3 regions of the Streptomyces sp. CNS606 genome follow, and region 1 is predicted to be linked to each of the others. Evidence: predicted binding sites of a transcription regulator. Region 1 holds the regulator's gene; each other region holds the start of a gene.
The links. The regulator HrcA, encoded in region 1, represses chaperone genes, less so after heat shock. The targets are predictions, from matches to a motif close to TTNGCACTCNGNNNNNCNGAGTGCNAA.
Positions count from the first base shown of each region.

Region 1 (10,382 bases):
AAGTACAGGATCTTCCTGTGGGCCGCCGGCGTGGCCCGTGAGTACGGCAAGGTCACCCAGGACAACTTCCGCCGCACCGGCGTCGCCTCCGCCCCGGCGGGCCTGAAGGCGAAGCACGCGGTCGCCGACAAGCTGGTCTACGCCAAGATCCGGGAGGCGTTCGGCGGCAACCTGCGCGCCTGCATCTCCGGCTCGGCCGCCCTCGCCCCCGACATCGGCTACTTCTTCTCCGGCGCCGGGATCCACATCCTCGAGGGCTACGGCCTCACCGAGTCCAGCGCGGCCAGCTTCGTCAACCCCGGCGAGGCCTACCGCACGGGCACCGTCGGCAAGCCGCTGCCCGGCACCGAGGTCCGCATCGCCGACGACGGCGAGATCCTGCTGCGCGGCCCCGGCATCATGGAGGGCTACCACCAGCTGCCCGACAAGACCGCCGAGGTGCTGGAGGAGGACGGCTGGTTCCACACCGGCGACATCGGCGAACTCTCCACCGACGGCTACCTGCGCATCACCGACCGCAAGAAGGACCTGATCAAGACCTCCGGCGGCAAGTACATCGCGCCCGCCGAGGTCGAGGGCCAGTTCAAGGCGATCTGCCCGTACGTCTCCAACATCCTGGTGCACGGCGCCGACCGGAACTTCTGCACGGCCCTCATCGCCCTCGACGAGGTGTCCCTGATGCAGTGGGCCGGCGATCAGGACGGGCTGAAGGACAGGCCGTACACCGAGGTCGTCGCCTCCGAGCAGGTCCGGAAGATGGTCGAGGACTACGTCGAGCAGCTCAACTCCGGCCTCCAGCGCTGGCAGACGATCAAGAAGTTCCGCATCCTGCCGCGGGACCTGGACGTCGAGCACGGCGAGCTGACGCCCAGCCTCAAGCTGAAGCGGCCCGCCGTGGAGCGTGAGTTCGGTCACCTCATCGAGGAGATGTACGCCGGGTCTCGCGAGGTCTGACCCGGCCCGCCCCGGCGGGCGGCACGGGCTCGGGGACGGGAACGCGGCGCGGGCGGGCCACAATGGCCCCATGCCCTCCGCACTCCCCGACGGCGAGCCCGTGCCGCACGACGGCACGCTGCCGGCCTCCGCGACCGCCGGTGCGGCCGACCGTCCGCTCGGCTTCTACCTGCACGTCCCGTACTGCGCGACCCGCTGCGGCTACTGCGACTTCAACACCTACACCGCGAACGAGCTGCGTGGCTCCGGCGGCGCCCTGGCCTCCCGCGAGAACTACGCCGACACCCTCGCCGAGGAGATCCGCCTCGCGCGCAAGGTGCTCGGCGACGACCCCCGCCCCGCGGAGACCGTCTTCGTCGGCGGCGGCACGCCCACGCTTCTCCCGGCCGCCGACCTGGGCCGGATGCTGGCGGCGGTCCGGGACGCATTCGGCCTCGCCGACGGCGCGGAGATCACCACCGAGGCCAACCCGGAGTCGGTCGACGCCCGCTACCTCGCGGAACTGCGGGAGGCCGGCTTCAACCGGATCTCCTTCGGCATGCAGAGCGCGCGGCAGCACGTGCTGCGCGTCCTGGACCGCAGCCACACCCCGGGCCGTCCGGAGGCGTGCGTCGCCGAGGCCCGCACCGCCGGGTTCGACCACGTCAACCTCGACCTGATCTACGGCACGCCGGGCGAGACCGACGACGACTGGCGGGCCTCCCTGGACGCGGCGATCGGTGCCGGACCCGACCACGTGTCGGCGTACGCGCTCATCGTCGAGGAGGGTACGCAGCTCGCCCGCCGGATCCGGCGCGGCGAGGTGCCGACGACCGACGACGACGTGCACGCCGACCGCTACCTCATCGCCGAGGAGGCGCTGACGGCAGCCGGGTTCGCGTGGTACGAGGTCTCCAACTGGGCGGCCTCGGAGCCCGGGAGGTGCCGCCACAACGAGCTGTACTGGACCGGTGCCGACTGGTGGGGTGCGGGCCCCGGCGCGCACAGCCACGTCGGCGGCGTGCGCTGGTGGAACGTGAAGCACCCCGGCGCGTACGCCCAGGCGCTGGGGGAGTCCCGGTCGCCCGGTGCGGGGCGCGAAGTGCTCGACGCGGAGGACCGGCGCGTCGAACGCATCCTGCTGGAGCTGCGGCTCGCGGCGGGGTGCCCGCTCGGACTCCTCACCCCCGCCGGGCTCGCCGGCGCGCGCCGCGCGCTGGACGACGGCCTCCTCCAGCCCGGCCCCTACGCCGCCGGCAGCGCCGTCCTCACCCTCCGGGGGCGCCTCCTCGCGGACGCGGTCGTCCGCGCCCTCACGGACTGACCCCTCGGGCCGGGCGGGCAGCCTCCCCCGCTGCCCGCTGCCCGCTGCCCGCTGCCCGCTGCCCGCTGCCCGCTCGCCCGGAGCGGGAGGCGTCCGCACCGCGCCTCCCGCACGGCGGACGCCTCCCGCCCGGCGTGGCGGCGGTCGGTCGTGGCGTGGGCGAGGTGCCCAGGAGTCACCCGGACGGCCGGGGCGAGGTGCCCCACGCCCCGGGCCGGGCGAGCATGCCAGACATGGGCCGACAGACCGCCGGCACGCCCTCCGAGGCACGCCGTACCGGGAGCCTGGGGCTGACCCTGGCCGCCATGCTCTTCGCCGTGTCGATGACCTTCATCGACCAGACGATCGTGGCCATCGCGGCCCCCGAGATCTCCGACGAGCTGGCGCTGTCGTCGTCCGGCGTGCAGTGGATCGTCAACGCCTACCTGCTCTCCCTCGCAGCCTTCTTCGCGCTCGGCGGCAGGCTGTCCGACCTCTACGGCCACCGCCGCGTCATGCTGATCGGCACGGTCCTGTTCGTCGTCTCCTCGGCGCTGTGCGGCTTCGTCCCCGACGACTCCTTCGCCCAGGCGTGGCTGGTGTGCTTCCGTGCCACGCAGGGGCTGGGCGCGGCGCTGATGTTCCCGGCCGCCCTCGCGGTCGTGGTCGCCGTCTTCCCCCTGGAGCGCCGAGGCAGCGCGCTCGCGCTGTTCTTCGGGCTGTCCGGCGGCCTGACCGCCGTGGGCCCGATCCTCGGCGGCTGGCTGACCTCGTGGACGTGGCGGGCGATCTTCTGGGTGAACATCCCCGTCGCCGTGATCGCCATCGTGCTCACGCTGCTCGCCCGCATCCGCGACGAGCCGCGTCGCGAGACCCTCGACGTGACTGGCGCCGTCCTCGTGGCCGCGGGCATGGGCCTGAGCGTCCTGGGGCTGATGCAGGCGTCCGCGTGGGGCTGGAGCAGCGTCGCCACCTGGGCGTGCATCGCCGGCGGGCTGCTGATCCTGGCGCTGTTCGTCCGCGTGGAGCTGCGCACCACGCGTCATCCGCTCATCACCATGGCGGTGTTCCGCGACCGGGCGTTCGTCGCGGACAACCTGGTGCTGTTCTTTGCGATGACCGCGTTCGTGCCGGTCTTCTTCTTCGCCTCGGTCTACGCGCAGGTGTCACTCAGTGCGTCGCCGAACGAGGCGGGGATCTACATGCTGGTGTTCTTCGCCGGTTTCGGCGTGGCGTCGCAGCTGGGCGGCCGGATGCTCGACACCCGGGGCGCCAAGCACCCCATGCTTCTGGGGACCGCGCTGGGCGCCGCCGGGTTCGCGCTGTGGGCGCACCGTGCGACCGAGCTGTCGCTGAACGACCAGTGGCCGTACATCGTGATGGCCGGCGCCGGCATCGGGTTCCTGCTGTCGCCCGCTTCGACGGACGCCGTGAACCGCGCCCTCTCCGCCTCGTACGGCGAGGTCACCGGCATCACGCAGACCCTGCGCAACTTCGCGGCCGCCGTCGGGCTCGCGGTCTTCGGCACGGTGCTCACCCATGTCACGACGGACCGGGTGCTGGACACCTTCGAGCGCCGCGGTTTCACGGGGGAGCGGTCCGCCGAGGTCGCGCGCCGCGTGGCGGAGTCCGTCACGGGCCACGGCGACGAGTCGGAGCCCGGCGGCAGCGGTCCGGTGTCGTCGTTCATGCGGGAGACGATGGACGCCGTGCGCATGGACTTCGCCGAGGCCACCCAGGTCGTGTTCGCCTGCATGGCCGGGGCGATGGCTCTCGCCTTCGTCTGCGCCCACCTGCATCCCGGTGGCCGGGTCGGTGACCGCGAGGACCCCACCCGTCACTCGAACAAGTGAACCGACCGGTGCGCCTACCTGCTGGCCGACCCGCTGCCCGGCTGCTGCGTGCTGTTCACCGAACCGGCGGGCGAGGGTGAGGCGGCCGACGGCCGACTACGGTTCCGGACCCTGACGTGAGCCGGTCACGTCAGGTGGGTCAGCCGCCGTTCGGGCCGCCCACGGTGACGTGGTCGATGAGGTGTTCCACCGGGCCGAGCAGGCCCGGGTCCAGGTCGCGGTAGGAGTGGACGGCGCCGAGGATGCGCCGCCACGCGGCCCCGGTGTTCGCCGGCCAACCCAGCGCCTCGCACACGCCCGTCTTCCAGTCCTGCCCGCGGGGCACCCGCGGCCAGGCGTCGATGCCGAGCGCCGCGGGCTTGACCGCCTCCCAGATGTCGACGAACGGGTGGCCCACCACCAGCACCCGTTCCGCGCCCCACGTCGCGGTCACGTCCGCCGCGATCCGGGACTCCTTCGACCCGGGCACCAGGTGGTCGACGAGCACGCCCAGCCGTGCGTCGGAGGTGGGGTCGAAGAGGTCCACCACCCCCGCCAGGTGGTCGACGCCCTCCAGGTACTCGACCACCACGCCCTCGACGCGCAGGTCGTCGCCCCAGACCTTCTCCACCAGTTCCGCGTCGTGCCGCCCCTCCACATAGAGCCGTCCCGCCCGTGCGACGCGGGCCCGTGCGCCCGGCACGGCGACCGAGCCGGAGGCCGTGCGCCCGGCGGCGGCAGGCGCCGCGGGGGCGACGGACGCGGGCCGCACCAGGGTGACGACCTCCCCGTCCAGCAGGAAGCCGCGCGGCTCCATCGGGAACACGCGGTGCTTGCCGAACCGGTCCTCCAGCGTCACCGTCGGCCCCTGCGCCGTCTTCTCGCACCGGACCACCGCGCCGCAGAAGCCGGTCGCGGCCTCCTCGACGACGAGGTCCGGGTCGGCGGGCACCTCGGGCACCGCGGCCGTGCGGCGCTTCCAGGGCGGGGTGAGGTCGGGGTCGTACCGGCGACTGCGCATCCGCCCATTCTGGCCGCAGGCGTCACGGCCGGGCGAAACGCCGTGCCAGTGCGTCACGTTGGGCGCGGACGAACGCCGCGTCGACCACCGCGCCGTGCCCCGGCACGTACACGGCGTCCTCGCCGCCGAGGGACAGCAGCCGGTCCAGCGCGGCGGGCCAGCGGGCCGGCAGGGCGTCCGGCCCGGCCTGCGGTTCTCCGGACTCCTCCACCAGGTCGCCGCAGAACACCACCTCCCGCGCGCCGGGCTCGCGCCCCGGCACCAGTACGGCCAGGTCGTGGCCGGTGTGGCCGGGCCCCACGTTGGCGAGCAGCACCTGTCGTCCGCCGCCGAGGGACAGTGTCAGTTCGCCGCTCACCGCGTGCTGGGGCAGCACCAGGGCGTCCGCAGCCTGCGCGGCGGCGGCCGGGTCCAGGCCGTGCCGCACCGCGTCCCGCTGGATCGCCTCCCGGTCGTGCCGCAGGACGCGCTCCAGCCCCACCGCGCCGTACACCTGCACGCCCGCGAAGGCGGCGGTGCCCAGCACGTGGTCGAAGTGCGCGTGGGTGAGTGCGACCCGGGTCACCGGCAGCCCGAGCCGTTCACGCACCGCCGTACGGACCGCCGCGCCCTCGGCCAGACAGGATCCGGTGTCGACCACGAGCGCCCCGTCCGCAGCGGCCACGGCGCCCACCGTGGCGTCCCACCGCGGCAGCCGCGCGCGCAGCACGCCCGGCGCGAGCTCTTCCCAACCGATGTCCATGTCTCCCGACGCTAACGGGGCGTACCCCGCGTCCTCGCGCCGACCCGCTCCGACCGCCACGGAATCGCTACCGACCCGCAGTGGAGCCGCCCTTGCCCCGGCCACGTCCCCCGGCCGTACACTTGCTGGGAAACCGCTGGCACTCGACCAAGGAGAGTGCCAGGCCAGCAGCGGCCGGGCAGCACGGCGGACGGCCCTGGGACGGAGGTGTGCGCGTGCTCAGTGAACGCAGACTCGAGGTGCTGCGCGCCATCGTCCAGGACTACGTCGGCACCGAGGAGCCCGTCGGCTCGAAGGCGCTCACGGAGCGACACAACCTGAAGGTCTCCCCGGCGACCGTGCGCAACGACATGTCGGCGCTCGAGGACGAGGGCTACATCGCGCAGCCGCACACCAGCGCCGGACGCATCCCCACCGACAAGGGCTACCGGCTCTTCGTCGACCAGCTGGCGGGCGTCAAGCCGCTGTCCTCGCCGGAGCGCCGCGCGATCCACAACTTCCTCGACGGCGCCGTCGACCTGGACGACGTCGTCGGCCGCACGGTGCGGCTGCTCGCGCAGCTCACCCGGCAGGTCGCGGTGGTGCAGTACCCGTCGCTGACCCGCTCGACGGTGCGGCACGTGGAGCTGCTGGCCCTCGCGCCGGCCCGCCTGATGCTGGTGCTGATCACCGACACCGGACGCGTCGAGCAGCGCATGGTCGACTGCCCCGCGCCGATCGGCGAGAACACCGTCGCCGACCTGCGCGCACGGCTCAACGGCCGCACCGCCGGCCAGCGCTTCACCGACGTGCCCCGGCTGGTGCAGGACCTCCCCGACTCCTTCGACGCGGACGACCGCGGCACCGTCTCCACCGTTCTCGCCACCCTGCTGGAGACGCTGGTCGAGGAGACCGAGGAGCGGCTGATGATCGGCGGCACCGCCAATCTCACCCGCTTCGGCCACGACTTCCCGCTCACCATCCGGCCCGTGCTGGAGGCGCTGGAGGAGCAGGTCGTCCTGCTGAAGCTGCTCGGCGAGGCCACCGACTCGGGCATGACCGTGCGAATCGGTCACGAGAACGCTCACGAGGGGCTGAGTTCCACATCCGTGGTTTCGGTCGGTTACGGTTCGGGCGACGAGGCGGTCGCCAAGCTCGGCGTGGTGGGGCCGACCCGGATGGACTACCCCGGAACGATGGGAGCGGTACGCGCAGTGGCACGTTACGTCGGACAGATCCTGGCGGAGAGCTAAGTGGCGACGGACTACTACTCCGTCCTCGGCGTGCAGCGCGACGCCTCGCAGGACGAGATCAAGAAGGCCTTCCGCAGGCTGGCGCGCGAACTGCACCCGGACGTGAACCCGGACCCGAAGACGCAGGACCGGTTCAAGGAGATCAACACCGCGTACGAGGTGCTCTCCGACCCGCAGAAGAAGCAGGTCTACGACCTCGGCGGCGACCCCGCGGGTCCCGGCGGCGGCGCGGGCGGCTTCGGCGGCGGCGGCTTCGGCAACTTCTCCGACATCATGGACGCCTTCTTCGGCACGGCGTCCCAGCGGGGCCCGCGCTCGCGTACCCGGCGCGGCCAGGACGCGATGATCCGGTTGGACATCGACCTGAACGAGGCCGCGTTCGGCACCACCAAGGAGATCCAGGTCGACACCGCCACCGTGTGCGGCAGCTGCTCCGGTGAGGGCGCCGCACCGGGCACGTCGGCGCAGACCTGCGACATGTGCCGCGGACGCGGCGAGGTCTCGCAGGTGACCCGCTCCTTCCTCGGCCAGGTCATGACCTCGCGCCCGTGCCCGCAGTGCCAGGGCTTCGGCACGGTCGTGCCCACGCCGTGCCCCGAGTGCGCCGGCGACGGCCGGGTGCGCTCGCGGCGGACCCTCACGGTCAAGATCCCGGCCGGCGTCGACAACGGCACGCGCATCCAGCTCGCCGGCGAGGGCGAGGTCGGCCCGGGCGGCGGTCCGGCGGGCGACCTCTACGTCGAGATCCACGAGACCCCGCACTCCACCTTCCAGCGCCGCGGCGACGACCTGCACTGCACGGTCACCATCCCCATGACGGCCGCCGCTCTGGGCACGAAGGTGCCGCTGAAGACGCTGGACGGCATGGAGGAGGTCGACATCCGGCCCGGCACGCAGTCCGGCCAGTCGATCCCGCTGCACGAGCGCGGCATCACGCACCTGCGCGGCGGCGGCCGCGGCCAGCTCATCGTCCACGTCGAGGTGACGACGCCGAGCAAGCTGGACCCGGAGCAGGAGGACCTGCTGCGGCGCCTGGCGACGCTGCGCGGGGAGGAGCGGCCCCAGGGCCAGTTCCAGCCGGGGCAGCAGGGCCTCTTCCACCGCCTCAAGGACGCGTTCAACGGCCGCTGACCCCCGCCGGGCCCGCCTGCGCGGCGTGCCTTCCGCGCGCTGCGCACGGTGCCGGGGTGCGGTGCCGCGCCGTACCGTTGCGCGGCAGCCGCGGGGTCCGCGCGTCGTTGTCCGGCGGCGTCTCGCGGTGGTGGGCGTCTGAGCCGTCCGCCGCGGTGACCCGCCGGGGCGGCCGTGCCGCGCGGCGACCGCGGAACGGCTGCGGCCCCCGCCGGGGGCGGCGTACGGGGCGTGACAGGATGGTCACATGGCCCCCGACCTCGACCTCGCCCTCCTCCGTCACCCGGTCGTTCAGGCACCCATGGCGGGCGGCGCCTCCACCCCGGAACTCGCCGCCGCCGTCAGCGAGGCCGGCGGCCTCGGCATGCTCGCCGCCGGCTACAAGACGCCGGAGGCCATGTACGAGGAGACGCGCCACCTGCGCCGGCTCACTCCCCGCCCCTTCGGCGTGAACCTCTTCCTGCCCCAGACGCCGGCCGCCGAGGCGGCGGCGCTCGCCGCCTACCGCGACCGGCTCGCCCCCGAGGCCGCCCGCTACGACGCCGAACTCGGCGACACCGACGTGGGCGGGAGCGACGCCTACGACGCGAAGGTCGCGGTCCTCCTCCAACACCCCGTGCCGCTGGTGTCGTTCACCTTCGGCTGCCCCGAGGAGCGCGTGCTGCGCCGCTTCGCGGAGGCGGGCACGTCGACGGTCGTCACGGTCACCTCCGTGGACGAGGCGCTCACCGCCCAGGACCGCGGCGCCGCCGCCGTGTGCGTGCAGGGCGCGGAGGCCGGCGGCCACCAGGGCACCCACCACGACGACCCGGCGGAGGAGGGCGGCTGCCGCGCGACCGGACTGCTGACGCTGCTCGCCCTCGTCGGCGAGGCGGTGCGCCTGCCGCTGGTCGCCGCCGGCGGGCTGATGCGCGGGTCGCAGATCGCCGCGGTGCTGGCTGCCGGTGCGAGCGCCGCCCAGCTCGGCACCGCGTTCCTGGTGTGCCCCGAGTCCGGTGCGCACGCCGAGCACAAGCGGGCGCTGACGGACCCGCTGTACGACCGCACGGAGCTGACCCGCGCCTTCTCCGGGCGGCCGGCACGCGCCCTGGTCAACCGCTTCGTGCGCGAGCACGGTCCGCACGCTCCCGCCGCCTACCCGGACGTCCACCACCTCACCGCCGGCCTGCGCCGTGCCGCCGCGAAGGCCGGCGACCCGCAGGGGCTGGCGCTGTGGGCGGGCCAGGGCCACCGGCTGGCCCGTACGATGCCCGCCGCGCGGCTCGTCGAGGTGCTCGCCGGTGAACTGGCCTTCGCCCGCGCCGCGTCGACGGGACGGGAGGTGGAGGCGTGACCGCTCCCGTGTTCCTGCTCGACGGGCCGGACGCGCCGCCCCTCACCGGGGCCGGCAGCGTGTGGCTGACGGGTCCGGAGGGTCGGCACGCCGTCTCCGTGCGGCGCATGCGCGTGGGCGAGTCGATCGTCCTCACCGACGGCGCGGGCACCGGTGCCCACGGCACGGTCGCCGCCGTCGAGGGCAAGGACCGGCTGGAGGTCGCCGTCACCGACGTCCGGTCCGAGCCCGTACCCCGTCCCCGGATCACCGTCGTGCAGGCGCTGCCCAAGGGCGACCGGGGCGAGCTGGCCGTGGAGACGATGACGGAGACCGGCGTGGACGTGATCGTGCCGTGGGCGGCGTCCCGGTGCATCACGCAGTGGCGCGGCGAACGCGCCGCCAAGTCGCTGGCGAAGTGGCGTGCCACCGCTCGCGAGGCGGGCAAGCAGTCCCGGCGCCTGCGGTTTCCGCACGTCGCCGAACCGGCCACGACCGCGCAGGTGGCGCCGCTGCTGTCCGGTGCCGCGTTCGCCGCCGTGCTGCACGAGGAGGGCGCCGCGCCGCTGGCCACCGCTCCGCTCCCGGTGGACGGGGACGTCGTGCTGGTCGTCGGCCCCGAGGGCGGCGTCTCCCCGGAGGAGCTGGCCGCGTTCGCGGAGGCGGGCGCCGAGCCGTACCGGCTGGGCCGCACGGTGCTGCGCACCTCCACGGCGGGCACCGCCGCGGCCTCCCTGCTGCTGACCCGCACCGGCCGCTGGTCCTGACGGCCCGCGCCGGGTCGCGATGATTTCGCCCGGTGCGAGGAGTCGTCCCCTGTGAGAGCACCCCGTCCCGCAGGAGGTCCGCCATGCCCCTCGTCCCCGCGCCCGAGAT
Region 1 covers NZ_AUFD01000013.1:47,673-58,054, forward strand. The annotation lists gene K304_RS0110665 (AMP-dependent synthetase/ligase) at 1-954, shown strand, start outside; gene hemW (radical SAM family heme chaperone HemW) at 1,025-2,257, shown strand; gene K304_RS0110675 (MFS transporter) at 2,491-4,089, shown strand; gene K304_RS0110680 (DUF3097 domain-containing protein) at 4,229-5,089, opposite strand; gene K304_RS0110685 (MBL fold metallo-hydrolase) at 5,112-5,831, opposite strand; gene hrcA (heat-inducible transcriptional repressor HrcA) at 6,047-7,063, shown strand; gene dnaJ (molecular chaperone DnaJ) at 7,064-8,194, shown strand; gene K304_RS0110705 (nitronate monooxygenase) at 8,442-9,527, shown strand; gene K304_RS0110710 (16S rRNA (uracil(1498)-N(3))-methyltransferase) at 9,524-10,273, shown strand; gene K304_RS0110715 (pyridoxamine 5'-phosphate oxidase family protein) at 10,357-10,382, shown strand, end outside.

Region 2 (10,382 bases), on a different contig from region 1:
GTCCGCACTCGCGCACGAGTGCGCTGTCGCCGTCCAGGTCCTCCAGCGGCGCGGACTCGTCGGCCGGCGGCACCCACAGGCAGTCGTCCTCGACGCGCACCTCCTTGGACAGCTTGTCGCCGAAGGCGAGCATCAGGACGTTGCGCCAGACGGCGTTGAAGTACGCCGCCGCGGCCGAGTCGGAGTCCTGCGTGTAGTCCCAGCCGCGCAGCAGTTCCTGCGCCTCGCGCACGTACGCGTCCTCGACGTCGATCTTCAGCAGGTAGGGGACGAGGAGCTTGGCGATCTCGCTGCTGTTGTCCGTCTGCATCTCCTGCATGTCCTGCATGGAGACCTTGCCGCCGTCCTCGATCTTGGAGCGGATGAGGTCGTCGATGCGCTGGCTGCGCACGCCGTACGACCAGTCCTGGGTCAGCGTGTACGGGTAGTCGCGCTGGTCCACGACGGCCTGGTTGGCGGTGACGATGTAGCCGCGGTCCGGGTTGTACTCCCACGGCAGCGCGGACTGCGGCACGTAGTCGGTCCAGCGGTAGTCGGGGTCCCAGCCGGGGGCGGGGTAGCGGCCGGAGTGGCCGTCGGCGCGTATCGGGATGCGGCCGGGGGCCTGGTAGCCGATGTTGCCCTCGGTGTCGGCGTAGATCAGGTTCTGGGCCGGGACGGTCAGGAGCCGGGCGGCGGACCGGAATTCCTCGAAGTTCGTCGCCTTGTTCAGCGCGAAGACGGCGTCCATGCTGCGCGAGGGCTTGAGCGCCGTCCAGCGCAGGGACACGGCGTAGCCGTCGCCGCGGTCCGGGGCGGACGCCTCGACGGGGGTCTCCTCGCCGACGGTGGTCGCCTCGGTGTTGAAGTCGGAGACGATCGGGCCGTTGTTCGTCTCGCGGACGGTGATCTCTCGTGCCTCGCCGCCCGCCACCTTGATGACCTCGCGCCGGGTGGTGAAGGGGACCTGCTTCCCGTCGTACAGGTACTTCCCGTCCTCGATCTTCTGGAGGTAGAGGTCGGTGACGTCGGCGCCGAGGTTGGTCAGGCCCCAGGCGATGGACTGGTTGTGGCCGATGACGACGCCCGGCATGCCGGAGAAGGTGAAGCCGGAGACGTCGAACGGGCACTTCTTCGTGACGCTGCGGCAGTGCAGGCCCATCTGGGTCCAGACGGAGGGCAGCTGCGGGGCGAGGTGGGGGTCGTTGGCGAGCAGGGGCTTGCCGGTGGTGGTGTGCTCGCCGGAGACGACCCAGGAGTTGGAACCGATGCCGCTGCCGCTCGGGCCGAGCAGCGAGGGGGCCTTCTCCAGCGCCTCGGCGACGGAGGTGAGCGCGCCGCGACCGCCCTGGACGGCCTGCTGCGTGCCCGCGGCACCCGGGTTCGCGGCGGTGCCCGGGTTCGCGGCGGTGCCGGGGTCGGTGCCCGGGGCGGGGGCGCCCTCGGGCAGGAACTCGCCGGTGGCCTCCCCGACCGTGCCGCCCTCGACGATGGGGCGGTTGCGGTCGTACGGGTAGGTCGGGTAGAGGTCCTCGATCTCCTCGCGGGACAGCCGGGTGGTCATCAGCGCCCGGTCGATCTCGTCCTCCATGTTGGCCCGGAGGTCCCACGCCATGGCCTTGAGCCAGGCCACCGAGTCGACCGGGTCCCACGGCTCGGGCTCGTAGCCGTTGTCCAGGTTCAGCGCGGCGTGCTCGACGGAGAGTTCGGAGCCCTTGTTGTCCGCGAGGTAGGCGTTGACCCCGTCGGCGTAGGCCTTGAGGTAGGCCCTGGTGTCGGGGTCCAGCTTCTCGAACTCGCGCTCGGCGACCTCGCGCCAGCCCAGCGTGCGCAGGAAGGCGTCGGTACGCACCTGGCTCTCGCCGAACAGCTCCGACAGCCGGCCGGAGGTGGTGTGGCGGCGGACGTCCATCTCCCAGAACCGGTCCTGGGCGTGTACGAAGCCCTGCGCCATGAACAGGTCGTGCGCGCTGTCGGCGTAGACCTGCGGAACGCCGTGCTCGCCGCGCTTGACGGTGACCCGGTCGGAGAGGCCGTCGATCTTCAGCGAACCCGTCGTCTGCGGGAAGGAGTTGCGGACGGTGCCGACGCTCCAGTAGGTGCCGTAACCGATGCCTGCCACGAGCAGCAGCACGACTGCGATCACGATCAGGCGGGCGCGTCGTGGGGGCTTCTTGGCGGGCATCGCTGTCCTTCGAGCGCAGGGGTGATCCTTCGACTGCTGGAGCAACCATAGGCCGAGCCGGTGACGGCTCCGAAAGGGAGTCAGCACAGAGGGCAAGTCTGGGCGCGTGCGGGGGCGCTGGCGCCGAGAATGGGAGAGGACCCCGGCTCCGAGCCCCCGGCACCGGGCTCCGGCGCGGGACGTCGCGCGTCGCGCCACCACTGCCGGTGCCGGTGCCACCGGGCGCACGGTGTCCGCGGGCCGCGCGGACCTGGAAGAGGGTGTCGTGCGGTTCGGGGCCCGACCGGCGGAAGGCGGTCCGGGGCACCGGCCCCGGGCAGCCGGCCGACGGTCAAGCGATGGTAAATTGTTAGCTACTCAAACGAACGAGTGGGAGGAGCGGCCCCTGACTGTCGAGCAGCTCAACCAGATCATGCTGATCAGCGCCGCCGTCCTGCTCCTCGCCATGGCCGCGGTGCGGCTGTCGGCACGCACGGGCCTGCCCAGCCTGCTGGTCTACCTCGGGATCGGCATCCTCATGGGCCAGGACGTGCTCGGCCTCGAATTCGAGGACGCCGAACTCACCCGGACCCTCGGCTACGCCGCTCTCGTCGTGATCCTTGCCGAGGGCGGACTGGGCACCAAGTGGCGCGACATCCGGCGCTCGGTCCCCGCGGCCGCCACGCTGGCCACGGTCGGCGTCGCGGTCAGCGTCGGGGTGGTCGCCGTCTCCGCGCACTACCTCATCGGGCTGGAGTGGCGGCTCGCCCTCATCATCGGCGCCGTGGTGTCCTCCACCGACGCCGCGGCCGTCTTCTCCGTACTGCGCAGGGTGCCGCTGCCGCAGCGGATCACCGGCACACTGGAGGCCGAGTCGGGCTTCAACGACGCACCGGTGGTCATCCTCGTCGTCGCCCTCTCCGCTCTCGAACACGAGCCACAGAGCTGGTACGTGCTGATCGCGACGATCGTCATGGAGCTGGCGATCGGCACGGTCACCGGCATCCTGGTGGGCCGCCTCGGCGCGTTCGGGCTGCGTCGCGTGGCGCTGCCGGCGTCCGGCCTCTACCCGATCGCGGTCATGGCGCTCTGCGTCCTCTCCTACGCGGGCGGCGCCACGCTGCACGGCAGCGGCTTCCTCTCCGTCTACATCACCGCGCTGGTGCTGGGGAACGCCAGCCTCCCGCACCGCCCGGCCGTGCGCGGCTTCGCCGACGGTGTCGCGTGGCTGGCGCAGATCAGCCTGTTCGTGCTGCTCGGGCTGCTGGTCACGCCGCACGACCTGGGCGACGACGTGCTGCCGGCGATCGCCGTCGGACTGGCGCTGACCCTCGTCGCCCGGCCCCTGTCGGTGGTGGTCGGCCTGTTGCCGTTCCGGTGGTCCTGGAAGGACCAGGCGCTGCTCTCCTGGGCCGGGCTGCGCGGCGCGGTGCCCATCGTGCTGGCCACCATCCCGATGGTCGCCGGAGTGCCCAGCAGCGAGCGGATCTTCAACATCGTCTTCGTGCTGGTCGTGATCTTCACCCTGGTCCAGGGCCCGACACTGCCCTGGGTCGCGCGGAGACTCCGGCTGGAGGAGGCCCGCGGGCCCGCGGACATCGACCTCGAGTCGGCGCCGCTGGAGCGGCTGCGCGGCCACATGCTGTCGATGAGCGTGGGCGAGACGTCGCGGATGCACGGCGTGGAGGTCACGGAGCTGCGGCTGCCTCCCGGCGCGGCGGTGACCCTGGTGGTGCGGGCCGGCACGAGCTTCGTGCCGCTGCCGTCCACGGTGCTGCGGCACGGCGACGACCTGCTGGTCGTCACCACGGACGCGGTGCGGGACGCGGCGGAGCGACGGCTGCTCGCGGTGAGCCGGGGCGGCAAGCTGGCGGGCTGGCTCGGCACGGGCGGCAGCACGGCGGCCGGGGACCGCTGACCGGCGGACGCAGGACCGGGCGCCCCGGGGGGCACCGCGGCCCGTGACCGTGGCCCGCGGCCCGTGGCCCGACGCCCCTGCGACGTCCGTGCGCGGCCGTTCTGTGATCCATGTCCGGTGCGCGCGCGGTGGACTACGGGACGGAAATACTGCACGATGGAGCGTCGTTAGCACTCCACAGGGAAGAGTGCCAGGAGGAAAGACGTGCCGACGTATCAGTACCAGTGCACCGAGTGCGGCGATGGCCTCGAGGTGGTGCAGAAGTTCACCGATGATTCGCTGACCGAGTGCCCGGGCTGCAAGGGACGCCTGAAGAAGGTGTTCTCGGCGGTCGGCATCGTGTTCAAGGGCTCGGGCTTCTACCGGAACGACAGCCGCGGCTCCTCGTCGGGCAGCACGGCCTCGTCCTCGTCCTCGTCCTCGAACGGTTCCTCGGACACGTCGTCCGGTTCCGCGGACTCCTCCGCCAAGAGCGGCTCGAAGGACAAGGGCTCCGGCAAGAGCTCTGCGAAGTCCCCTGCTCCTTCCTCCGCGGCCTGACCGGGAGCGCGGCGGAACCGTAGGGTGAGCCGCATGACCGCACAAGCAGAGATCGGCGTCATCGGCGGGTCCGGGTTCTACTCCTTCCTCGACGACGTGACCGAGGTCACCGTCGACACGCCCTACGGCCCGCCGAGCGACTCGTTGTTCCTCGGGGAGATCAGCGGCCGCAGCGTCGCCTTCCTGCCCCGCCACGGCCGCAAGCACCACCTGCCGCCGCACCGCATCAACTACCGCGCGAACCTCTGGGCGCTGCGGTCCGCGGGCGTGCGCCAGGTACTGGCCCCGTGCGCGGTGGGCGGCCTCCGCCCGGAGTACGGGCCCGGAACGCTGCTGGTCCCGGATCAGCTCGTCGACCGCACGAAGAACCGCGTGCAGTCGTTCTTCGACGGCGAACCGCTGCCCGACGGCTCGCAGCCGAACGTGGTGCACTGCGGATTCGCCGACCCCTACTGCGAGCACGGCCGTCAGGCCGCGCTGTCCGCCGCGCGCGGACGCGCCTGGGAGCCCGTCGACGGAGGCACGCTCTGCGTCGTCGAGGGGCCGCGCTTCTCCACCCGCGCCGAGTCCCGTTGGCACGCCTCCCAGGGCTGGTCGGTGGTCGGCATGACCGGTCACCCGGAAGCCGTCCTGGCCCGTGAACTCGGGCTCTGCTACGCCTCGATGACCCTGGTGACGGACCTGGACGCGGGTGCCGAGACCGGCGAGGGCGTCTCCCACGAGGAGGTGCTGCGCGTCTTCGGCGAGAACGTGGGGCGGCTGCGCGAGGTGCTGTTCGACGCCGTCGGGCTGCTGCCGGCCGAGCAGGACTGCGTGTGCGGGCGCTCCCTGGACGGGATGGACCCGGGGATCAAGCTGCCCTGAGGCGACCGAGGCGCATCCGCCTCCGGACTGTGTGCGGCGGGGCTCGTGCGGCGGGTGAGGCACTGCATCGCTCCTGTGGGGGACGGAGTCGTCCACAGGTCCCGCGTCGTCCACAGCCTCCGGCGAGACGCGCCGTGATCGTGCACCGTGAGAGCCGTACGAAGCACCGGGCTTCGTACGGCTCTCACGGCTTTCACGCCTCTCACGGCCGACCACGTCAGGTGGTGACGCATGTCCTCATCCTGTGCCTCGCTCCCCGCCCACTCCGCCGGGACGTACCCGTCGATTGCGCCACCGGGCTGCTCCGACTCCGCGGTGCCCCCACGCGGCGGCGTCGCGGACTTCCCGCCGGTCCTCGCCGGCCGGGGACGCAGACGGCGTGGCCCGGCGCTGCGGCGTGCGCTGCGCCCTCCGCGCCGCCTCCTGGCAGCCGGGCTGGCGGTGGCCGCCGCCTGCGCCTCACTGACAGCGGCGCGTACGGAGCCGTCCCCGCCCGGGACGGGTGCCGGGGTCCCGGCGGGCGCGGCCGTGGAGCGGCGCGACGCCCCGGGCGCCCCGGCGCCGCAGCCCGGGCCGGCCGGCCGTACGGTCGCGGCGCCCGTGCGCATCGCCGACGCGGCCGCCGTGGAGCTGCTGCGGCCCGGTGACCGGGTCGACGTGATCGCGACCGGGGCCGTACGCGCCCGAGGTCTCGCGGACGGAGCGACCGAGGTCTCCGGCGCCCGGATCGTGACCCGGCGCGCGCTGGTCAAGGCGGTGCCTCCCCGCCCGGCGACAGACCCGTCCGACGCCGGCCCGCCCGTCGGCGGCTCGCCGGAGCGCGGCGGCCTGGTCGTGCTGGAGGTGTCCCGGGACACGGCGACCGACCTCGCCGGGACCGCCGCCGTTTCACCCCTGGCGGTGACATTGTGCTGACCAGGGGTGACCGCGGCTGGACAGCGCCACCGCCGCTCAGGCACCGTGTCGGGCGTTCCCTGTCGGTGAGCGTGGGCGAGGAGAGGCAGTCAGTTGAGCGAGAAGCAAGGCGTCGTGGGCGGGTTCAAGACCTTCCTGATGCGGGGCAACGTGGTCGAGCTGGCCGTCGCCGTCGTCATCGGCGCGGCCTTCACCAAGGTCGTCGACTCGGTGGTGAAGGGCTTCATCAACCCGGTCGTGGGCGCGCTCGGCTCCAAGGACCTGAGCGAGTACCGGATCTGCCTGCAGGGCGACTGCCAGGTGGACCCGGCGACCGGCGACGTGCTCTCCGGGATCCCGATCAGCTGGGGCGGAGTGGTCAGTGCCGCGCTGACCTTCCTGATCACGGCCGCGGTCGTGTACTTCCTGATGGTCCTGCCGATGAACCGGTACAAGGAACGGCAGGCGGCCCAGGCCCCCGCCCCGGCCCCGGCGGGCCCGACCGAGGTGGACGTGCTGAAGGAGATCCGGGACCTGCTGGTGGCCCAGCGGGACGGTTCGGCCGACGACGCGGCGGGCAAGGTCGCCGCGCAGCGCAACGCCGACGCCGCGGGCGACGGGGTGGCGACCGACAGGAAGTAGCGGCCGGCCCGGGAGGAGACCGCGCGCAGGCCGGCCCGGGAGACGCGGCTGCTGCTCCCCCGCCGGCGGTCCGCGGGGCCGGTCAGAGGTGGTGGGGCGGCTTCTCGTCCAGGAATCGGGCCAGGTCCGCGGCTCCGCCGCCGGAGGCGGGGCGGTCGCCCCAGCCCACGTCGCCGTCGTCCTGGGAGGTCCGGCCCAGCGGGTCGTCGAAGACCAGCGCCGTCGGGGGCTGGGGGGCGTCCGGCCCGTCCGGCCGTGCTGCGCTGTCCGTCATGCCACCAGGGTACGGGGGCGCTCCGCAGGCTCCCGCCACTCCGGGCGCGGGCCGGGGCACGGCCACCGGCCCCCGGTGCTGGTATCCAGGTCGGTCATGGACTCCCTGACGGATGTGAACGGCCTGCGCGTGGGCCACGCCCGGCGGACCGGAGGTGGTCGGCTGACCGGCACGACCGTGGTGCTGGCGCCCGAGGGCGGGGCGGTCGCGGCGGTGGATGTGCGGGGCGGCGGCCCGGGCACCCGCGAGACGGACGCCCTGGACCCGCGGAACCTCGTGCAGCGGGTCGAGGCGGTCGTGCTGACCGGTGGCAGCGCCTTCGGGCTCGACGCCGCGTCCGGGGTGATGTCCTGGCTGGAGGCACACGACCGCGGATTCCGGATCGGTCCCGAGCCGGGCCAGGTGGTTCCGGTGGTGCCGGCGGCCTGTCTCTTCGACCTGGGCCGCGGCGGCGACTGGCGGGCCCGGCCGGACGCGGAGCTGGGGCGGGAGGCGGTCGAGGCGGCGGCCGCGAGCCGGACGGGACGGCCGGACGGAGGCGGATCCGCCGAGCCGGAGGTCCCGGAGCAGGGGAACGTCGGCGCCGGGACGGGCGCGGTCGCCGGAGGGATGAAGGGCGGCACCGGCACCGCGAGCATGCTGCTTCCGTCAGGTGTGACCGTCGGCGCGCTGGTCGTGGTGAACGCCGTCGGCTCCCTGACGGACGCTTCGTCCGGGGTGCTCTACGGCGAGCTGTGGACGGGCTCCGCCGCCGTTCCGCCGCCGGAGCTGCATGCGCAGGCGCTGCGGCGTATGGAGACGGCGCGCGAGGAGTCCGAACGGCGTTGGGCCGGCTCGGTGCGGCCGCCGCTGAACACCACCCTCGTGGTTGTGGGTACGGACGCCCGCCTGACGCGGGCTCAGTCGCAGAAGCTGGCGGGCACGGCGCACGACGGCCTGGCGCGGGCGATCCGTCCGGTGCACCTGCTGCACGACGGGGACACCGTGTTCACCCTGGCGACCGGCGAACACGAGGTGGAGGAGGCCCGGTTGAACGAGGTGCTGTCCGCGGGGGCGGACGTCGTGACGCGGGCAGTGGTGCGGGCCGCGCTGGCAGCCGAGACGGTGGACGGTCCGGGCGGGTTGTTCCCCTCCTACACGGACCTGTACGGCCAGAGCTGAACCACGGGCTCCGTTGCCCGGCGGACCGGCAGCATGCGCGGTTGCGCGCCGGATGCGACGCCCTCGCGTGCTCCGGGCACCCGGCGGGGCGCCCGGCCTCCGCGACGGCGTCGTTACGCGGCCGCGTCGAAGCCCGTGTCGTGGGCGAGCTTCTTCAGTTCCAGCAGGGCGTGCTTCTCGATCTGCCGGATGCGCTCCCGGGTCAGTCCGTGCTGCTTGCCGACCTCGGTCAGGGTGCGCTCGCGTCCGTCGACCATCCCGTACCGGGCCTTGATGATGGAGGCGGTGCGGTGGTCGAGCCGGCCGATGAGGCCGTCCAGTTCCTCGCGGCGCAGCAGGGTGAGGACCGAGTCCTCCGGCGAGTGCGCGGAGGTGTCCTCCAGCAGGTCGCCGAACTGGGTCTCGCCGTCGTCGTCCACGGACATGTTGAGGCTGACCGGATCGCGGGCCCAGTCCAGCACGTCGGCGACCCGCTCCGGGGTGGACCCGAGTTCGCCGGCCACCTCCGCGGGCTCCGCCTCACGGCCGTGCTCCTTGTTGAACTCGCGCTGCACGCGCCGGATGCGCCCCAGCTCCTCCACCAGGTGCACGGGCAGCCGGATGGTGCGGGACTGGTCGGCGATGGACCGGGTGATGGCCTGTCGGATCCACCACGTCGCGTACGTGGAGAACTTGAAGCCCTTCTGGTAGTCGAACTTCTCGACGGCGCGCACCAGGCCGGCGTTGCCCTCCTGGATCAGGTCGAGCAGGGGCAGGCCGCTGCGCGGGTACCGCCGGGCGACGGCCACCACCAGACGCAGGTTGGAGCGGATGAAGACGTCCTTGGCGCGCTCGCCCTGGGCGACGAGCACCTCCAGTTCGGCCCGGTCCGCGGTCGCGCTCGGCGCGTCCTGGGACACCGGCTCCTCGAACCCGTCGAGTATCCGGCCGGCATAGACGCCCGCCTCGATGTCGAGGGAGAGCTGGACTTCCTTCTCCGCGTCCAGCAGCGGGGTGCGGGCGATCTCATCCAGGTACATGCCGACCAGGTCGCGGTCCGCCACCTCGCCGCCTCCGGCGCGGACCCTGGCGGTCGTGTCGGTGGCGTCGGTGGTGGCGGCGGAACGACGGGCGACGGCACGGGTTGCCATGCGTGCTCCCTAGCGTGTTCGACTGCGAATCAGTGGGCGGACCGGGCCCTGGGCGAGTTCCCGCATCCGAGGGAAACAACGACGGGAATCAGGACAGAATTCCCACAACGCGCATCATTTTTCCGATCATGCAGTACCCTGCCTCGCCACACAGAAGGGAGATCCGGTGACACAGGGCTCCGACATCCTGGTCAGGGCGGCGGACGAGAGCGACCTCGAAGCGCTCACGGACCTCTACAACCACTACGTCCGCGAGACCGCGATCACCTTCGACACCGCGCCCTTCAGCCCCGAGCAACGTCGGTCGTGGCTGCTGTCCCACCGTAAGGACGGCCCACACCGTCTCCTGGTTGCCCGGCACCGCGATGGTCATGCACCGGACAGACCGGGGGCGCCCGGGCGGCTGCTCGGGTACGCCCACAGCAGCCCCTTCAAGCCCAAGGCGGCGTATGCCACCTCGATCGAGTGCTCGGTCTACGTCGCCCCGGACGCGGGCGGGCGGGGGCTCGGCACCCTGCTGTACCAGCACCTCTTCGAGGTGCTGGAGGGCGAGGACCTGCACCGGGCGTACGCGGGGATCACGGTGCCCAACGAGGCGTCCGTCCGGCTGCACCGGCGGTTCGGCTTCGAACGGTGCGGGCTCTACCGTGAGGCCGGCCGCAAGTTCGGCCGCTACCACGACGTGGAGCGCTTCGAGAAGGTGCTGTAGGCCCCGCCGCGCCGGTCACCGGCCCGGTCGGCGCGCCCGGCGGGCTGCTCAGCCGTGGGTCAGTTCGCGGGCCAGCGGGGTGGGGAAGGCGGGCACGAAACGCGCCT
Region 2 covers NZ_KE384521.1:805,777-816,158, reverse strand. The annotation lists gene K304_RS0124420 (penicillin acylase family protein) at 1-2,164, opposite strand, end outside; gene K304_RS0124415 (potassium/proton antiporter) at 2,511-4,061, shown strand; gene K304_RS31070 (FmdB family zinc ribbon protein) at 4,266-4,601, shown strand; gene K304_RS0124405 (S-methyl-5'-thioadenosine phosphorylase) at 4,635-5,465, shown strand; gene K304_RS0124400 (RcpC/CpaB family pilus assembly protein) at 5,697-6,380, shown strand; gene mscL (large conductance mechanosensitive channel protein MscL) at 6,474-7,001, shown strand; gene K304_RS0124390 (hypothetical protein) at 7,084-7,275, opposite strand; gene K304_RS0124385 (P1 family peptidase) at 7,372-8,436, shown strand; gene K304_RS0124380 (sigma-70 family RNA polymerase sigma factor) at 8,550-9,566, opposite strand; gene K304_RS0124375 (GNAT family N-acetyltransferase) at 9,733-10,275, shown strand; gene K304_RS0124370 (winged helix DNA-binding domain-containing protein) at 10,324-10,382, opposite strand, start outside.
Region 2: the regulator HrcA is predicted to act here: its motif matches at 4,229-4,255, upstream of K304_RS31070 (FmdB family zinc ribbon protein).

Region 3 (10,382 bases), on a different contig from region 1:
GCTTGTCGTCGGCGCCGACCTCCTCCTGGAAGTAGCGGTCCTTGGAGAAGGAACGCTGGTCGCCGCGGGTCTGCATGGCGGCGAGCGAGCCCATGCCGCGGTAGGACTTGAACTGCTTGCCGTTGATGAAGAGCAGCTCGCCCGGGGACTCCTCGCAGCCGGCCAGCAGGCTGCCGAGCATCACCGTGTCGGCGCCGGCGACCAGCGCCTTGGCGATGTCGCCGCTGTACTGCAGGCCGCCGTCGCCGATGACCGGGACACCGGCCTCCTTGGCGGCGAGCGCGGCCTCGTAGATCGCGGTGACCTGCGGGACGCCGATGCCGGCGACCACGCGGGTGGTGCAGATGGAGCCGGGCCCGACACCGACCTTGATGCCGTCGACGCCCGCGTCGATCAGCGCCTGCGCGCCCTCGCGGGTGGCGACGTTGCCGCCGACCACGTCGACCGACGAGTCGGCCTTGATCTTGGCGACCATGTCGCCGACCAGCCGGGAGTGGCCGTGCGCGGTGTCCACGACGACGAAGTCGACGCCCGCCTCGATCAGGGCCTGCGCGCGGTCGTACGCGTCGCCGGCGACGCCGACCGCCGCGCCGACGAGCAGACGGCCCTCGGCGTCCTTGGCGGCGTCCGGGTACTTCTCCGCCTTGACGAAGTCCTTGACGGTGATGAGGCCCTTGAGCACACCCTCGCCGTCGACCAGCGGCAGCTTCTCGATCTTGTGCCGGCGCAGCAGCTCCATGGCGTCGCCGCGGGAGATGCCGACCTTGCCGGTGACCAGCGGCATCGGCGTCATGACCTCACGGACCTGACGGCTGCGGTCCAGCTCGAAGGCCATGTCGCGGTTGGTCACGATGCCGAGCAGCTTGCCCGTGCCGTCTGTCACCGGCACACCGCTGATCCGGAAGCGGCCGCACAGCGCGTCCGCCTCCCGCAGGTCCGCGTCGGGCCCGATGGTGATCGGGTCGGTGACCATGCCCGACTCCGACCGCTTGACCCGGTCGACCTGGGCGGCCTGGTCCTCGATCGACAGGTTGCGGTGCAGCACGCCGACGCCGCCCTGGCGAGCCATGGCGATGGCCATGCGGTCCTCGGTGACCTTGTCCATCGCGGCGGACAGCAGCGGCACGTTGACCCGGACGTTGCGGGAGACCTGCGAGGAGGTGTCGATGTCCTGCGGGGCCATGTCCGACTCGCCCGGCAGCAGGAGCACATCGTCGTAGGTCAGCCCGAGCATGGCGAACTTGGCGGGCACTCCGTCGATGTTGCCTGTCATGACACCTTCCCAATGCTTGCGCGGCGCGGACGTCCATGCTAGCGGGCCGGGCGGGTGATCCTCACCGGACCCGGCACGGGGCCGGCAGCGGCGGCGGGCCTACTGCTCGGCCAGCGCGCGCAGTCTGCTGAGCGCCCGGTGCTGGGCGACGCGTACGGCCCCCGGGGACATGCCGAGCATCTGGCCGGTCTCCTCGGCCGAGAGCCCTACGGCGACCCGGAGCAGCACCAGTTCGCGCTGGTGCTCCGGGAGGTTGGCGAGGAGTTTCTTCGCCCACTCGGCGTCGCTGCTGAGCAGGGCGCGTTCCTCCGGGCCGAGCGAGTCGTCGGGCCGCTCGGGCATCTCGTCTGAGGGGAAGGCCGTGCTTCCGGGGTGGCGCATGGCGGCCCGCTGAAGGTCGGCGACCTTGTGCTGGGCGATGGCGACCACGAAGGCGTCGAAGGGCTTGCCGGTGTCGCGGTAGCGGGGCAGCGCGCAGAGCACCGCCAGGCACACCTCCTGCGCCAGGTCGTCCACGAAGTGGCGGGCGTCGCCGGGCAGCCGGGTCAGCCGGGTACGGCAGTAGCGCAGAGCGAGAGGGTGCACGTGGGCGAGAAGGTCGTGCGTGGCCTGGTCGTCCCCCTCGACGGCGCGCTGGACGAGGGCGCCGATCGGCGAGTTCTCGTCGTCGCGCATCGGTCCATGGTGCACCGGGCCCCTGCGTTTCGCCGCATCGCGGCCCTGGTTCTGCACAGAAGCGTTATGCGCACTGTGAGCGGTCGCACTCGCGGTCACTTCCCGTGCCCTCCCCTCACGCCTGTCCGGCCGGTTCCGAGGAACTCCATACCTCAAGCATGCGGCACGCGCGAGTGTTCCGGCCCGGCCCGGCGCCGGTCGGCCCCCGGGCCGACGGGTGCGGGAGGGCTTCCCGCACCCGTCGGGGAGACCGGGCGACGTACGCGACCTGCGAGAAGTTGCCGGGCTGGGGCGCGTGGCGTCCCGGACAGGCCCTAGCGGACGAGGCCCCAGCGGAAGCCGAGGGCGACGGCGTGCGCGCGGTCGGAGGCGCCGAGCTTCTTGAACAGCCGACGGGCGTGGGTCTTGACCGTGTCCTCGGAGAGGAACAGTTCGCGGCCGATCTCGGCGTTCGAACGGCCGTGACTCATGCCCTCCAGCACCTGGATCTCCCGGGCGGTGAGGGTGGGAGCCGCGCCCATCTCCGCCGAACGCAGCCGCCGCGGGGCGAGCCGCCAGGTCGGGTCGGCCAGGGCCTGCGTGACGGTGGCCCGCAGTTCGGCGCGCGAGGCGTCCTTGTGCAGGTAGCCGCGGGCACCGGCGGCCACCGCGAGGGCGACGCCGTCCAGGTCCTCGGCCACGGTCAGCATGATGATGCGGGCGCCGGGGTCGGCGGACAGCAGCCGCCGGACGGTCTCCACACCTCCCAGGCCGGGCATCCGGACATCCATGAGGATGAGGTCGGAGCGGTCGGCACCCCAGCGGCGGAGGACTTCCTCACCGTTGGCGGCCGTCGTCACTCGCTCGACACCGGGCACGGTCGCGACCGCGCGGCGGAGCGCCTCTCGGGCAAGCGGGGAGTCGTCGCAGACGAGGACGGACGTCATGACCACCCTCCGCCACTGATGCGCATCACCTTGAGCCTCCAGGCTGTTGCAGAACGTCACCTGTGTGCGGCCGACGACTCCGGGAACCCGCGGTTCCCGACGGTTCTCGTCGACCACCTCCGCACTCTCAACGACGGTCACCCAAAAGAGTTACGGGCTGCCGCGGCCGCCTCCGGCACTCTACGTGAGTGTACGGACACGGTCGGGTGAGATCACGCAGCCGCGCTGCTCGTTCATGAATGCCCTGTTTGGTCGGGATTCCTTCCGTTTCGGTTGGGTAATAGCTAGATTCGGCAAGGGATCATATTTACCGATGAGTGACACATCAGTCGCACTACGCCACTGAGGGGACACGCAATGGCAGATTTCTCCCGCCTCCCGGGCCCGAACGCCGATCTGTGGGACTGGCAGCTGCTGGCCGCCTGCCGGGGCGTCGACAGTTCCCTGTTCTTCCACCCCGAGGGTGAGCGCGGAGCGGCCCGAAGTGCGCGTGAGGCATCCGCGAAAGAGGTCTGCATGCGCTGCCCCGTCCGCTCCGAGTGTGCGGCGCACGCGCTCACGGTCCGCGAACCGTACGGCGTGTGGGGCGGCCTGACCGAGGACGAGCGCGAGGAGCTGATGGGCCGGGCACGCCACCGTCTGATCGCGACGTCGTCAGGCTCGGGCGGCTGAGCAGAAACGATTCATCATCGGCGCGGCCGGGGTGACCCGCCTCGCGCGGAGCAGGGCCTGTGCGGTCGCCCCGGCGACGGCCCCGGGGCTAGCGTGCGTCCATGATGCAGCTGCTGTCCGTGAACCTCGCCCGGCCGCGCACCGCGGACTACACCGACTCGCCCACCCACGTCACGGGTATCGACAAGCGCCCGGCCGACGGCCCCGTCTCCGTCACGGCACCGGGAGCCAAGGGGGTCGGCGGCAGCGGGCTGACCGGCGACACCATCGGCGACCTGCGCCACCACGGCGGCGACCACCAGGCCGTGTACGCCTACGCGCGCGAGGACCTCGACGTCTGGGCAGGCGAGCTGGGCCGCGAACTGACCGGCGGCGTCTTCGGCGAGAACCTCACCACCTCGGGCGTCGACGTGAACGGCGCACGGATCGGCGAACGCTGGCGGATCGGCGCCGACCTGCTGCTGGAGGTCAGCAGCGCCCGCATCCCGTGCCGCACGTTCGCCGGCTGGCTCGGGGAGAAGGGCTGGGTGAAGACCTTCACGCAGCGCGCCGCCCCAGGCGCCTACCTGCGGGTGATCGAACCGGGCGAGATCCGCGCCGGGGACCCGATCGACCTCGTGCACCGGCCCGGCCACGACGTCACCGTCTCGCTGCTGTTCCGGGCCGTCACCACCGAGCCCGACCTGCTGCCGAAACTGCTCGACGCGGGCGAGGCCCTGCACCCCGAGGCGCGGAACAAGGCGCTGCGCCGGACGGCGTCCTCCTGACGGCGCCTTCCTGACAGCGCCTTCCTGACAGCGCCTTTCCGACGGCCGATAGCGTGCCCGCATGACGACTGCACTGATCACCGGGGCCACCGCGGGCCTCGGCGCCGCGTTCGCCGAACGGCTCGCCCGGGACGGGCACCACCTGGTGCTGCTCGCCCGGGACACCGAACGGCTGCACGAGCGGGCCACCGACCTGCACGACCGGCACGGCGTCGAGGTCTCCGTCCTCACCGCCGACCTCGCCACCGAGAAGGGCATCGTCGCGCTGGAGGAGCGCGTCGGCGACCGCGACCGTCCGGTGGACCTGCTGGTGAACAACGCGGGCTTCGGCAACAAGGGGCGCTTCCTCGACGTGCCGATGGCCGACGAGCTGACGATGCTGCGGGTGCACTGCGAGGCGGTGCTGCGCTCCACGGCGGCGGCCGCGGAGGCCATGCGGGAGCGCGGGCGCGGCGGCGTGGTCAACGTCGCCTCGGTCGCCGCGTTCCTGCCGCGCGGCACCTACGGCGCGTCCAAGGCCTGGATCACGCAGTTCACCCAGGGCGTCGCGGCCGACCTGGCGGGTTCCGGGGTACGGCTGATGGCACTGTGCCCGGGTTTCGTGCGCACGGAGTTCCACCAGCGGGCGGGCATGGACGCCGGGAACGTGCCCGGGTGGATGTGGCTGGACGCGGCACGGGTCGTGGACGCCGCGCTCGCCGACCTGGCTCGGGGCCGCACCCTGTCCGTCCCGGACCCCCGGTACAAGGCGCTGGCGGGACTCATGCGGCTCGCCCCGCGCGGCGTGCTGGCCCGCGCGAGCACCGGAACGGGCCGGAAGTACGGGCCGAAGTGACCGCGTGAGACCTGCCGCGAACCGCCCTAAGCTGGAAGGGAAAGGGCCGCCGCCGGCGTCCGTCGGTACCCTCCTCGGCACCGGGACGACCTCCGACCAGCGAGGCCCCGACGGCTGACGGGACCTCCGCCAGCGCGGGAGGCGCCATGACTTTCCTCCAGCTCATCGACTGCCGGACCGACAGGTTCGAGGAGATGAACCGGCTCATGGACACGTGGGCCGAGCAGACCCGGGGCAAGCGGACGGCGACGCACGAGGTGGTGGGCCGGGACCGTTCGGACGGCGCGCACTTCGTCGAGATCGTCGAGTTCCCGTCGTACGAGGAGGCGATGCGCAACTCCCGGCTCCCGGAGACCGACCGGGTGTTCCGGGAGATGGTGGCGCTCTGCGACGGCATGCCCACCTTCACCGACCTCGACGTGGTGCGGGACGAGACCTTCAACGCGGAGACCATGCGCCGCTTCTACGAGGAGGTCGCCGTCGGCGGCGACATCGACGTCATCGACGAGCTGTACATCCCGGACCACGTGGACCACGACGTGGCCAAGGAGGCGAACACGACCGTCGGTCGGGACGTACTGAAGGCCGACGTCACCCGCTGGCGGGAGGCGTTCGACTTCGACTTCACCCTCGACCGGCAGGTGGCCGAGGGGGACACGGTGGTGACGCTCTGGACGTGGCGGGGCCGGCACCGCGGCGACTTCATGGGCATCGCGCCCACCGGCCGGGAGTGCACCATGACCGGCACGACCGTGTGCCGGTTCCAGGACGGGAAGATCCACGAGAGCTGGTGGCACTACGACATCCCGCGGCTGATGCGCGAACTCGGCGCGGAGGCGTCCGCCTGACGGCGTCCGCGCCCCCCCCTGACGGAACGGGCTCCGGGAACGGGCCGCGAAAACGGGCGAGGCCCGTGGCACCCCTCGCGGGGTGCCCCGGGCCTCGTCGTCGGCTCGCGGAGCGGTCAGGCTCAGTGCGCGTGACCGTGGCCGCCTCCGGCGGCCTCGTCCTCCTCGGCCGGCTTCTCGACGACCAGGGTCTCGGTCGTGAGGAGCAGCGACGCGATGGACGCGGCGTTCTCCAGCGCGGAACGGGTGACCTTGACCGGGTCGAGGACACCGGCCTTCACCAGGTCGCCGTACTCGCCGGTGGCGGCGTTGAAGCCCTGGCCCTTGTCGAGCTCGGCGACCTTGGAGGTGATGACGTAGCCCTCCAGGCCGGCGTTCTCGGCGATCCAGCGCAGCGGCTCGACGAGCGCGCGGCGGACCACGGCGACACCGGTGGCCTCGTCGTCCTTCTTGTCGAGCGAGCCCTCGAGCACCTTGGCGGCGTGCACCAGCGCGGAACCGCCACCGGAGACGATGCCCTCCTCGACCGCGGCGCGGGTCGCGGAGATGGCGTCCTCCAGGCGGTGCTTCTTCTCCTTGAGCTCGACCTCGGTGGCCGCGCCCACGCGGATCACGCAGACGCCCCCGGCCAGCTTGGCCAGGCGCTCCTGGAGCTTCTCGCGGTCCCAGTCGGAGTCGGTGGTCTCGATCTCGGACTTGATCTGGGCGACGCGGCCCTGCACGTCCTCGGCCTTGCCGCCGCCGTCGACGAGGGTGGTGTCGTCCTTGGTGACGGTCACGCGGCGGGCGGTGCCCAGCACGTCCAGACCGGCCTGGTCGAGCTTGAGGCCGACCTCCTCGGCGATGACGGTGCCGCCGGTGAGGGTGGCCATGTCGCCGAGCATCGCCTTGCGGCGGTCGCCGAAGCCGGGCGCCTTGACGGCGACGGCGTTGAAGGTGCCGCGGATCTTGTTGACGACGAGGGTGGACAGCGCCTCGCCCTCGACGTCCTCGGCGATGATCAGCAGCGGCTTGGAGCTGTTGCCGGCCTGCATGATCTTCTCGAGCAGCGGCAGCAGGTCCTGGATGGAGCTGATCTTGCCCTGGTGGATCAGGATGTACGGGTCGTCGAGGACGGCCTCCATACGCTCCTGGTCGGTGACCATGTAGGGCGACAGGTAGCCCTTGTCGAAGGCCATGCCCTCGGTGAAGTCCAGCTCCAGGCCGAAGGTCTGCGACTCCTCGACGGTGATGACACCGTCCTTGCCGACCTTGTCCATCGCCTCGGCGATCAGCTCGCCGACCTGCTTGTCCTGGGCGGACAGCGCGGCGACCGCGGCGATGTCCTCCTTGGAGTCGATCGGGCGCGCGGTGCCGACCAGGTCGTCGGAGACGGCCTTGACCGCGGCGTCGATGCCCTTCTTCAGGGCGGCGGGGGAGGCGCCGGCGGCGACGTTGCGCAGGCCCTCGCGGACCAGCGCCTGCGCCAGCACGGTGGCGGTGGTGGTGCCGTCGCCCGCGATGTCGTTGGTCTTGGTCGCCACCTCCTTCACCAGCTGGGCGCCGAGGTTCTCGTAGGGGTCCTCGGCCTCGACCTCGCGGGCGATGGTGACACCGTCGTTGGTGATGGTCGGGGCGCCGAACTTCTTGTCGATGACGACGTTGCGGCCCTTGGGGCCGATGGTCACCTTGACGGTGTCGGCGAGCTTGTTGACGCCGCGCTCGAGGGCACGACGGGCGTCCTCGTCGAACTTCAGGATCTTGGCCATGGGAGCTATGGGTCCTCTCGAATGAACCGCGCCCCGGTCCCGGAAGCTCATGCACGGCGGGTACCGGGGCGCGGATCGAAAGCTTCTCTTCGGCTTTCTCGGCTTGCTGGAGGTGCTTACTTCTCGACGATCGCGAGGACGTCGCGAGCCGAGAGGACGAGGTACTCCTCGCCGTTGTACTTCACCTCGGTGCCGCCGTACTTGCTGTACAGCACGACGTCGCCGACGGACACGTCGAGCGGCAGGCGGTTGCCGTCCTCGAAGCGGCCCGGGCCGACGGCCAGGACGGTGCCCTCCTGGGGCTTCTCCTTCGCCGTGTCCGGGATGACCAGGCCCGAGGCCGTGGTCTGCTCGGCGTCGAGCGGCTGGACCACGATGCGGTCCTCGAGCGGCTTGATGGCAACCTTGGAGCTGGTGGCGGTCGTCACGATCCGACCTCCCCCTTCGGAGTTCTCAGCGGGGTCATGAATGTCTGGGGTGGCGACCTGGAAGACCCGTCGTCGCGGGTGCCGGATCTGCCCGTCGCGCCTTTGGCACTCACCGGTGGAGAGTGCCAGAACCGAGATTATGCCGCGGTTAGCACTCCGTCAACCAGAGTGCCAACGACCGGAGTGTCCCGGGGCCTCGGCGGTACGCTGAGCGGCATCGACGCGTCGAGGTGTCCGCCCTGCGAAGGAGTGCCGACTGTGAGTGCGGAATCCCTGCCGGACTGGTTGTGGCCGGCGCCCCCGGACGGCTGGACGGCCGACGACCTGGACCGGCTTCCGCCGTCCGCCCCGCGCACCGAGCTGATCGACGGAGCGCTCATCATGATGTCGCCGCAGACCGAGTTCCACAGCATCGTGATGCGGCGGCTGGCCAACGCCATAGAGCTCGCGGCCCCGCACCACCTTCGTGTACCCGCCGAGATGACCATCCGTCTGGGTGAACGCCAGCGCCCGGAGCCGGACATCCTGGTCGTGGACGCGCCCCCGAAGAAACAGCGCACCTCCTACCTGCCCGGGGAAGTCGTCCTCGTCGTCGAGATCGTCTCGCCGGAGTCCGTCGCACGGGACCGCGAGACAAAGCCGCTGAAGTATGCCCACGCCGGTATCCGGCACTTCTGGCGCGTCGAGGAGGAGGGCGACCGGACGGTCGTGCACGCCTACGAGTTGGACGACACCACGGGCGCCTACGTGGCCACCGGCATCCACCGGGACACGCTCTCGGTCGTCGTCCCGTTCCCCATGGAGATCGACCTCACCACGCTGTACGGGCGCTGAGCGGGCGGGCCGCTCACAGGTAGTCCTCCATCCGGCCGACGGCGTAGCCCTGCTCGGCGGCGGCCTCCAGCACGCCGCGCAGCATGTCGGCCATGGTGCCGCCGTCGCCCCAGGAGGCCGGGCCGCGGTAGTGGGTGAGGATCACGGCGCCCGGGTAGAGGTCGGCGCCGGGCCCCTGGAAGTCGATGCGGTCCGCCCATGCCTCCATGCCCCACAGCACGACGGCGTCCAGGCCGCAGGCGCGGGCCGCGCGCAGGGTGTCCCGGTCGTAGGCGCCGTACGGCGGACGGAAAAGGCGCGGCTGGGGACCGCCCATCTCCTCCTGGATGCGGTCCTGTTGCCCGCAGATCTCGCGGCGCTGCTCCCGATAGGAGAGCGCCGGCAGGTAGGGGTGGGTGAGCGTGTGGTTCTGGACGGTCCCGCCGAGGATCTCCAGGCGGCGGAAGTATCCGTATCCCGGGCCGAGCACCGCCTCGTCGTCGGCGAGGAAGGACGTCACGGGGATGTCGAGGTCGTCCACCATGCGCAGGAACTCGGGGCTCTTCCGCGCGCCGTCGTCGATGGTGAGGAAGACGACCCGGTCGTCCGTGGGCACCCGGCGCACCACCGTGGCGCCACGGACGCGTGGCTTGACGACGGGCGGCGCGGGGCGCGGTGGCGGCGGCCGAAGCCCCCAGCGGTGGTACGCGGCGACCCGCCGCTGGATGCGTGCGGCGTGCGCGGCGAGGGTGTCGGCGGTGGCCAGCGCCCGGGCGCGCGCGGCGGGGCCCACGGCGGAGGAGAGCGCGAGCGGGCGGCGTGCCGACGCGGCGACGCGGCCCGCGGCGCGCGGGCGGGCGGCCGGTTCCCCGCCCCCGTGGCCGGGGGGCCGGCCGTCGTCGCGGTGACGCGTCGCGGGCGGTGCCCCGGTCCGGCCGTCCTGTCGCGAGGCGTCCTCCCGCTCCCCCGGTGCCGCCCGGTCCTCGCCGGGCGCGGCGGTTCCGGCGGTTCCGGCACCGGTCGCCGTGGCGGGCCCGTCCGCCTGCGCCGGGTCGCCGGCGGCCGAGGCGGGCGGCGGCCCGTCGGTCGATCCCGCGCCGGGGGCGAGGGCGGCGAGTAGCGCGAGGGCGGAGAAGGCCAGGACGGGACGGGTCATTCGCCCGGCCATATTTCCCTTTTGTCGTATTACTCGCATGACGCCGGATCGTGCCACCCGCTCCCGGGGACACCCCGCAGACGTTCCGGCGCGGCGGGGAGAATGAGCCGTGTGGCCGTATCCGACACCCCCGACACGCCAGGTCCCCCCGACCCGCCGGACCACGTGCCCGGCGCCGCACCGGACCCCCCGCCGGACGACGTACCAGCGGACGTCGCCGCGTTCGCCGCGCTGCTGACGC
Region 3 covers NZ_AUFD01000010.1:120,615-130,996, forward strand. The annotation lists gene guaB (IMP dehydrogenase) at 1-1,273, opposite strand, end outside; gene K304_RS0108095 (sigma-70 family RNA polymerase sigma factor) at 1,373-1,948, opposite strand; gene K304_RS0108100 (response regulator transcription factor) at 2,263-2,874, opposite strand; gene K304_RS0108105 (WhiB family transcriptional regulator) at 3,232-3,546, shown strand; gene K304_RS0108110 (MOSC domain-containing protein) at 3,651-4,313, shown strand; gene K304_RS0108115 (SDR family NAD(P)-dependent oxidoreductase) at 4,375-5,148, shown strand; gene K304_RS0108120 (ester cyclase) at 5,295-5,996, shown strand; gene groL (chaperonin GroEL) at 6,119-7,744, opposite strand; gene groES (co-chaperone GroES) at 7,861-8,172, opposite strand; gene K304_RS0108135 (Uma2 family endonuclease) at 8,431-9,006, shown strand; gene K304_RS0108140 (polysaccharide deacetylase family protein) at 9,020-10,141, opposite strand; gene K304_RS0108145 (class I SAM-dependent methyltransferase) at 10,244-10,382, shown strand, end outside.
Region 3: the regulator HrcA is predicted to act here: its motif matches at 8,321-8,347, upstream of groES (co-chaperone GroES).